Pseudoduganella dura: one gene and its partner. The protein of the gene in region 1 binds, or shares a complex with, the protein of each later gene. Links are inferred from orthologs where the notes say so. Each region holds a gene or a part of one and is shown in the gene's direction. Other genes may lie near its edges.

The links. Proteins that work in one complex are often made in the same cells at the same time.
Region 2: the proteins of mnmG (region 1) and mnmE are in contact, whole or in part, in a solved structure (PDB 9HIP), measured with the Escherichia coli proteins. The link is inferred for Pseudoduganella dura from one-to-one orthologs.

Annotation. Positions count from the first base shown.
Region 1 is NZ_WNWM01000002.1:3,033,320-3,038,128, reverse strand. What follows is about bases 951-3,934. They hold mnmG (tRNA uridine-5-carboxymethylaminomethyl(34) synthesis enzyme MnmG), read left to right. Parts: upstream 951-1,470; coding sequence 1,471-3,399; downstream 3,400-3,934. Other genes in these bases: rsmG (16S rRNA (guanine(527)-N(7))-methyltransferase RsmG), read left to right, coding at 3,399-3,934; GJV26_RS13340 (sulfite exporter TauE/SafE family protein), read left to right, coding at 951-1,251. Also shown: GJV26_RS13345 (iron-containing alcohol dehydrogenase), read right to left, coding at 1-397; more of GJV26_RS13340, read left to right, coding at 487-950; more of rsmG, read left to right, coding at 3,935-4,052; GJV26_RS13325 (ParA family protein), read left to right, coding at 4,183-4,809. UniProt on the Escherichia coli protein: NAD-binding protein involved in the addition of a carboxymethylaminomethyl (cmnm) group at the wobble position (U34) of certain tRNAs, forming tRNA-cmnm(5)s(2)U34.
Region 2 is NZ_WNWM01000002.1:3,436,197-3,439,115, forward strand. It holds mnmE (tRNA uridine-5-carboxymethylaminomethyl(34) synthesis GTPase MnmE), read left to right. Parts: upstream 1-729; coding sequence 730-2,109; downstream 2,110-2,919. Other genes in the region: yidC (membrane protein insertase YidC), read left to right, coding at 1-615; GJV26_RS15045 (hypothetical protein), read left to right, coding at 2,574-2,774; GJV26_RS15050 (Hpt domain-containing protein), read right to left, coding at 2,809-2,919. UniProt on the Escherichia coli protein: Exhibits a very high intrinsic GTPase hydrolysis rate. Involved in the addition of a carboxymethylaminomethyl (cmnm) group at the wobble position (U34) of certain tRNAs, forming tRNA-cmnm(5)s(2)U34.

The DNA of each region.
Region 1 (4,809 bases):
GGCGACGACCTTGGACATTGCCGATGCCATAGGCTTCGGCGAGCGGCTGGCCGCTGCCGGCAAGCACGGCGATCAGCTTGGCGACATCCATCGAACTGCCGCCGCCGAGGCCGATGACGATGTCGGTGTCATGGCGGCGTGCGATGTTTGTGGCCGCAAGAACCACGTATTCGGGCGGATCGGCGATGACATCGCTGTAGATTTTCACGTGAAAACCCACTCCCTCCAAGCTGGCGATCGGGGCGGCTGCCAGGCCGGTGCCGAGGAACCCGGCATCGGTTACCACCAGGGCACGCTGGACGTCGGGAAAATGGGTGCGGATGTGTTCACCCAGGCGGCCGGCAGCGCCTGCGGCGGACACGATGTGGGACACGGTGCTGAAGGAAAAATCGGTCATGTCATCTCCGTGGAGCGTCGGCATTCCAGCATACACCAGCCAGCGGGTATGTTCTTCCGTACAATGGCGGGTTCAACAACGGGGGCGTGATGCTGGATTTTGCGATTTTGGGCGTGGCCGCCTTTTCGGCCGGGCTGGTCGATGCGGTCGTTGGCGGGGGAGGGCTGATCCAGATTCCCGTCCTGTTTTCGATGTTCGGCAATACGGCCCCGGCCACATTGCTCGGCACCAGCAAGCTGGCCGGCATCTTCGGCACTGCCGCCGCGGCGGTCAATTACGCACGGCGGGTGTCGATCGCCTGGACCACGGCGGCGCCGGCAGCGTTCGCCGCCTTCCTGTTCGCGTTCTTCGGCGCGTATACCGTCACAAAAATTCCCGCCGATTTCATGCGCACGCTGCTGCCGTTCGTGCTGATCGCCGTGGCGGTCTACACCTTTCGGCGCAAGGACCTGGGCAGCATCCACGCCCCGATGCACAGCGGGTTGAAGGAGCGGCTACTGGCTGTATTGATCGGTGCCTGCATCGGGTTTTATGACGGCTTCTTTGGGCCGGGAACCGGAAGCTTCCTGGTGTTCCTGTTCGTGCGGCTGTTCGGCTTCGACTTCCTGGGAGCATCAGCCGTAGCCAAGGTGGTCAATGTCGCCTGCAATTTGTCGGCGTTGATGTGGTTCGGCTACAGCGGCCACCTGCTGTGGCAGCTTGGCCTGATGATGGCCGTATGCCAGGTGGCGGGGTCGTTGATCGGTACGAAGCTGGCGATGCGGCATGGCAGCGGTTTCGTGCGGCGTGTCTTCCTGGTGGTGGTAACGATCCTGATCGTCAAGACATCCTGGGATGCTTGGCAACGCTGGTGATTGTTTCACGTGAAACAGTGACAGGAAGCCCGGTTTTGCCGGGCTTTTTTGTTCCACGTGAAACACGTCAGACGTCGGACCGCGGTCGTCAGGCATCTCCACCAACCGCATTTTTACGACGTTCCACGTGAAACATCAACGGAATATTTCTGCCTAAAAAAGTCGCAGTCCTCAAAAAACTTTATAATCTCCATTCATCCCTCTGCTTCTCTTTCCACCATGCTATTTCCTACTGAATTCGACGTCATCGTCGTCGGCGGCGGCCATGCCGGTACCGAAGCCGCTTTGGCGTCGGCCCGGATGGGCCAGAAGACTCTGCTGCTGACCCATAACATCGAAACCCTCGGCCAGATGTCCTGCAACCCATCCATTGGCGGTATCGGCAAAGGCCACCTCGTCAAGGAGGTCGATGCGCTCGGCGGTGCCATGGCCATCGCTACCGATGAAGCCGGTATCCAGTTCCGCATCCTGAATTCCTCGAAAGGGCCGGCCGTGCGCGCTACCCGTGCGCAAGCCGACCGCATCCTGTACAAGGCAGCGATCCGCGAGCGACTGGAAAACCAGCCGAACCTATGGCTGTTCCAGCAGGCGGTCGATGACTTGATGGTGGAGGGCGATCGTGTCGTCGGCGCCGTCACGCAGATCGGCTTGAAGTTCCTCGCCCGCGCGGTCGTGCTGACCGCCGGCACCTTCCTCGACGGTAAGATCCACGTCGGCCTGCAAAGCTACTCGGCCGGCCGCGCCGGTGATCCGCCGGCGTTGTCATTGTCGGCACGCCTGAAGGAATTGAAGCTGCCGCAAGGCCGCCTGAAGACGGGCACGCCGCCGCGCATCGATGGCCGCAGCATCGACTTTTCGGTGATGACGGAACAGCCGGGCGATCTCGACCCGGTACCCGTGTTCTCGTTCATGGGCAATACGGCGATGCATCCGAAGCAGCTGCCGTGCTGGGTCACGCACACGAACCAGCAGACGCACGACATCATTCGCGGTGGGCTGGATCGCAGCCCGATGTACACCGGTGTCATCGAAGGCGTCGGTCCACGCTATTGCCCATCGATCGAAGACAAGATCCATCGCTTCTCCGCCAAGGAATCGCACCAGATCTTCCTGGAACCGGAAGGGCTGACGACGCACGAGTTTTACCCGAACGGCATCTCGACCAGCCTGCCGTTCGACGTGCAGATCGAACTGGTACGCTCGATGAAGGGCCTGGAAAATGCCCATATCCTGCGGCCCGGTTATGCGATCGAATACGACTACTTCGATCCCCGGGGCCTGAAGGCATCGCTGGAAACCAAGGCGGTCGCGGGCCTGTACTTCGCCGGCCAGATCAACGGCACCACCGGTTACGAGGAAGCGGCCGCGCAAGGCTTGCTGGCGGGCCTGAATGCCGCATTGCAAACCCAGGGCAAGGAGCCATGGACGCCGGGCCGCTCCGAAGCGTACCTGGGCGTGCTGGTCGACGACCTGGTGACGCAAGGCGTGCAGGAGCCGTACCGGATGTTCACCAGCCGCGCCGAGTACCGGCTGTCGCTGCGCGAAGACAATGCGGACATGCGCCTGACGGAAATCGGCCGCAAGCTGGGTGTCGTTGGTGACGCCCAGTGGGAAGCATTCGAACGCAAGCGCGACAGTGTCGCAGCCGAACTGGAACGCCTGAAGTCGACATGGGTGAACCCACGCATCCTGGCCGCGGCGGAATCGGAACGGGTCATCGGCCAGGCGATCGAGCGCGAGTATTCGCTGGCGGACCTGTTACGCCGCCCGAACGTCGACTACGACAAGCTGGTGACGCTGACCGGCGTGGACGGCCAGGATCTCGGCGGTCCGGGCGTGACGGACGCGGCCGTCCAGGAACAGGTGGAGATACAGCTGAAGTATTCCGGCTATATCGAGCGCCAGTTGAAGGAAGTGGAGCGCCACGAACATTACGAAAACCTGAAGCTGCCCGAAGGGTTCAACTACCTGGACATCGCCGCGCTGTCGGTCGAAGTGCGCCAGAAACTGCACAAGCACCGCCCTGAGACGCTGGGCCAGGCATCACGTATTTCCGGCGTCACGCCGGCGGCGATCTCGCTGCTGCTCGTGCACCTGAAGAAGGCCGGGTTCGGCGGCTTCGTCACACTGAAAGACGAGGCTGCCTGATGGCCGGCGTCGATCGTACCGCGCTGGCCCAGGTGTTGGCGAATGGCGTGGCGGAGTTGCACCTCGACCTGTCGGCCGGGCAGCAGGACCAGTTGCTGGATTACCTGGCGCTGCTGGGCAAGTGGAACCATGTCTACAACCTCACGTCCGTGCGCGACCCGCTGCAGATGATGACGCTGCACCTGCTCGATTCGCTGGCCGCCGTGCCGGCGTTCGCCGGCGCGCAAAATGTTCTCGATGTGGGGGCAGGGGGAGGCTTGCCCGGCCTCGTGCTGGCCATCGCCCGGCCGGACATGAAAGTGTCCATGATCGACACGGTGCACAAGAAAACCGCTTTCCTGACCCAGGTGAAGGTCGAACTGGGCCTCAAGAACGTGACCGTCTACACGAAGAAAGTGCAGGACCTGGTCGTGAACGCGCCGTTCGATGTAATCACGTCGCGCGCCTTCGCCGACCTGTCCGACTTCATCGACTGGTCGCAGCACCTGCTGGCCGAGGGCGGCCGTTTCATCGCGTTGAAAGGCACGGCACCTCAGGAGGAACGCGAGCGCCTGCCGGAGGACTGGAAGGTGCAGCAGTTGCAGCCGCTGCGGGTGCCCGGCCTGGATGCGGAACGGCACCTGGTTTTCGTCGAGCGTTCAGTAACCGTATAAACGGTATAAATAGTTTATACGATATAAAAGAAATAAACAGTATAAATCATATAAACGGTATAAATTATATAAACCGTATAAATGATATAAATCAAATCCGAACCAAACCGGAAGGCACAAGAAAAATTCGATGGCAAAGATATTCTGCGTAGCGAACCAGAAGGGTGGGGTGGGCAAGACCACCACCACGGTCAACCTCTCCGCCGGCCTTGCCAAACTGGACCAGCGCGTGCTGCTGGTCGACCTGGACCCACAGGGCAATGCGACGATGGGGGCCGGCATCAACAAGGCCGGCCTTGCCGCTTCCACCTATGAAGTGATGCTCGGCAGCGCGGATGTGGCCACGGCGCGCCTGCGCTCGGACTCGGGCCGCTTCGACGTGCTGCCGTCGAACCGCGAGCTGGCCGGCGCCGAAGTGGAGATGGTGGAACTCGAGAACCGCGAGAAGCGGCTGAAGGATGCGCTGGCGCTGGTCGACAAGGACTACGACTTCATCCTGATCGATTGCCCGCCCGCGCTGTCGATGCTCACGCTCAACGGCCTGTGCGCGGCGCACGGCGTGATCATTCCGATGCAGTGCGAGTACTACGCGCTGGAAGGGCTGTCCGACCTGGTGAACACGATCAAGAAAGTGCACGCCAACCTGAACCAGGACCTGAAGATCATTGGCCTGTTGCGGGTGATGTTCGATCCGCGGATGACGCTGTCGCAGCAAGTCTCAGCCCAGCTCGAGCAGCATTTCGGCGACAAGGTCTTT
Region 2 (2,919 bases), 400 kb from region 1 along the record:
GCCAAGCCGATGTACTGGGTGATGGAAAAGATCCACAGTGCGCTGGGCAACTGGGGCTGGACGATCATCGCCTTCACGATCCTCATCAAGCTGATCTTCTTCCCGCTGTCCGCCGCCAGCTACCGCAGCATGGCGAAGATGAAGCTGGTCACGCCGAAGATGACGTCGATCCGCGAGCGCTTCAAGGGCGACCCGCAGAAGATGAACCAGGCGATGATGGAGCTGTACAAGACCGAGAAGATCAATCCGCTGGGCGGCTGCCTGCCGATCGTGGTGCAGATGCCGGTGTTCATCGCGCTGTACTGGGTGCTGAACTCGTCCGTCGAAATGCGCGGCGCGCCGTGGCTGGGCTGGATCACCGACCTGACCAAGCCGGATCCGTTCTTCATCCTGCCGGTGCTGTATGCGATCTCGATGTACGTAACGATGAAGCTGAACCCGCAGCCGGCCGATCCGATGCAGGCGAAGATGATGCTGTTCATGCCGCTGGCGTTCTCGGTGATGTTCCTGTTCTTCCCGTCCGGCCTCGTGCTGTACTGGGTCGTCAACAACCTGTTCTCGATCGCGCAGCAGTGGGTGATCACCAAGAAGATGATGCCGGACGCGGCGAAGTAACAGCTAACAGCCGAGCTTGTGTCAAGGGGCCTGACCCCATGACACGAACCCGGCAGTACCAGACAAAAACCCGTGCGCGACACGGGTTTTTTTTCGATCCATTAGAATTCCCTCATGAATCTCGATACTTTCCCCATCGCCGCCATCGCCACCGCTCCCGGCCGCGGCGGCATCGGCGTCGTCCGCGCATCCGGCAAGAACCTCGGCGGGCTGGCGCAGGCGCTGTTCAACGGCGCGGCCCTCAAGCCGCGCCACGCCACCTACCTGCCATTCACGCAGGCTGACGGCACCCTGATCGACCAGGGCATCGCGATCTGGTTCAAGGGCCCGCATTCGTACACGGGCGAGGACGTGCTGGAGCTGCAGGGCCACGGCGGCCCCGTGGTGCTGCAGATGCTGCTGCAGCGCGTGCTGGAAGCAGGCCACGATTTCGGCGTGCGCCTGGCCGAGCCGGGAGAATTCACGCGCCGCGCCTACATGAACGACAAGCTCGACCTGGCCCAGGCCGAGGCGGTGGCCGACCTGATCGACGCTTCCACCGAAGCGGCCGCGAAATCGGCCTCGCAATCGCTGTCCGGCGCGTTTTCCCAGGCGATCCACGCACTGGTCGGGCGCGTGACGCACCTGCGCATGCTGGTCGAGGCCACGCTGGATTTTCCGGAAGAAGAGATCGATTTCCTGGAAAAATCCGATGCGCGCGGCCAGCTGCGCGGCATCGTCGAAGCGCTGGACACGGTATTCCGCCAGGCTTCCCAAGGCGCGCTGCTGCGCGAGGGGCTGAACGTGGTGCTGGTGGGGCAGCCCAATGTGGGCAAGTCCTCGCTGCTGAACGCGCTGGCGGGGGCCGATGTGGCCATTGTTACCCCGATCGCGGGCACCACGCGCGACAAGGTCAGCGAAACGATCCAGATCGAAGGCATTCCGCTCAACATCATCGACACGGCCGGCATCCGCAGCCAGGACGAGGCGGTGGACCTCGTCGAGCGCATCGGCATCGAGCGCACCTGGGGCGAAGTGGGCAAGGCGGACGTGATCCTGCACATGCTCGACGCGAACCATGGCCCCACCCGCGCCGATGAATCGATCCTGGCCGGCTTCCCGGCGGGCGTGCCGGTGCTGCGCATCTGGAACAAGATCGACCTTTCCGGCCACAAGCCTTCGATCGACGCCAGCGACGATGCCACCCACATCTACCTGTCCGCCCACGATCATACCGGCATCGACCTGCTGCGAAAGGAGCTGCTGCGCATCGCCGGCTGGCAGCAGACCGGCGAATCGCTATACCTGGCCCGCGAGCGGCACCTGATCGCGCTGAAATCGGCCGCGCGCCACATGGACCTGGCCGGCCAGCATGCCGCGCAAAGCGACCAGTCGCTCGACCTGTTCGCCGAGGAGCTGCGGCTGGCGCAGGTGCAGCTGGCCACGATCACCGGGGCGTTCTCGTCGGACGACCTGCTGGGAGTGATCTTCAGCCGCTTCTGTATCGGCAAGTAAAACCGCGCGAAACATGGGAACGTACCGCATCGTTTGCGGACGCATCCCATGTTCGGGGTCACCGTAGCGAGGCAGCTGCAGCCGGCTCCCGGCCGGCACCCCGTTTCATCGAGTCGTCCAGGACGGGCAAGGCTGCCGGGCAGCTCGCAGAATCGCGTTGCGACCGTCGGCATGGCGTCGGCCATGCCCTGGCGTCGGACGATGAACTATCGCCACCGTCATTTCCATTAAAAAATTTTCTCTGACTATTCACATCGTAGCAACCACCGGATCATTGGCCCCATTGCGTGCGGTGGCGCACGAATCGGCCGCTGTTGACCTGATTTAATGCTGCTATGATTGATTTGAGCAACACAGTCTGTAGCGGCGAGCGGCAAGCTTTAGGGTGTTGATATTGGTCACGTTCGCATACTTCCACTGACGTAATCTTGCTAGCAGTTGATGTGTCTGGAGAGGGGAAGATCATGGAAGCGACCCAGGAACAGGCGGTGCCCGATGGTGTGGCGACGTTGATGCCGGTGATGGAAGCACCGCCGCGGCCACGGCACACATTGCCGCCGAAGGGATCGTGCTGGTATTGCGAGAAACCGCTCGACAGCGTCAAGCGGTTTTGCGGCAGGGACTGTGCGGCATCGTTCGACGAGGAATCCGAATATACCCGCTGATGTACGCGAGCGTTACCGGCGCCGCCGCATCCCTTCAGCGCGACGTCGTCAAGCGGGCGCGCTGCAGCGCCGTGAGCGCAGGTTCGAAGTCGTAATCCCGCGCCGCCGCCATGATGGCCTGCCAGGCGGCGGCACCCAGTGCTTT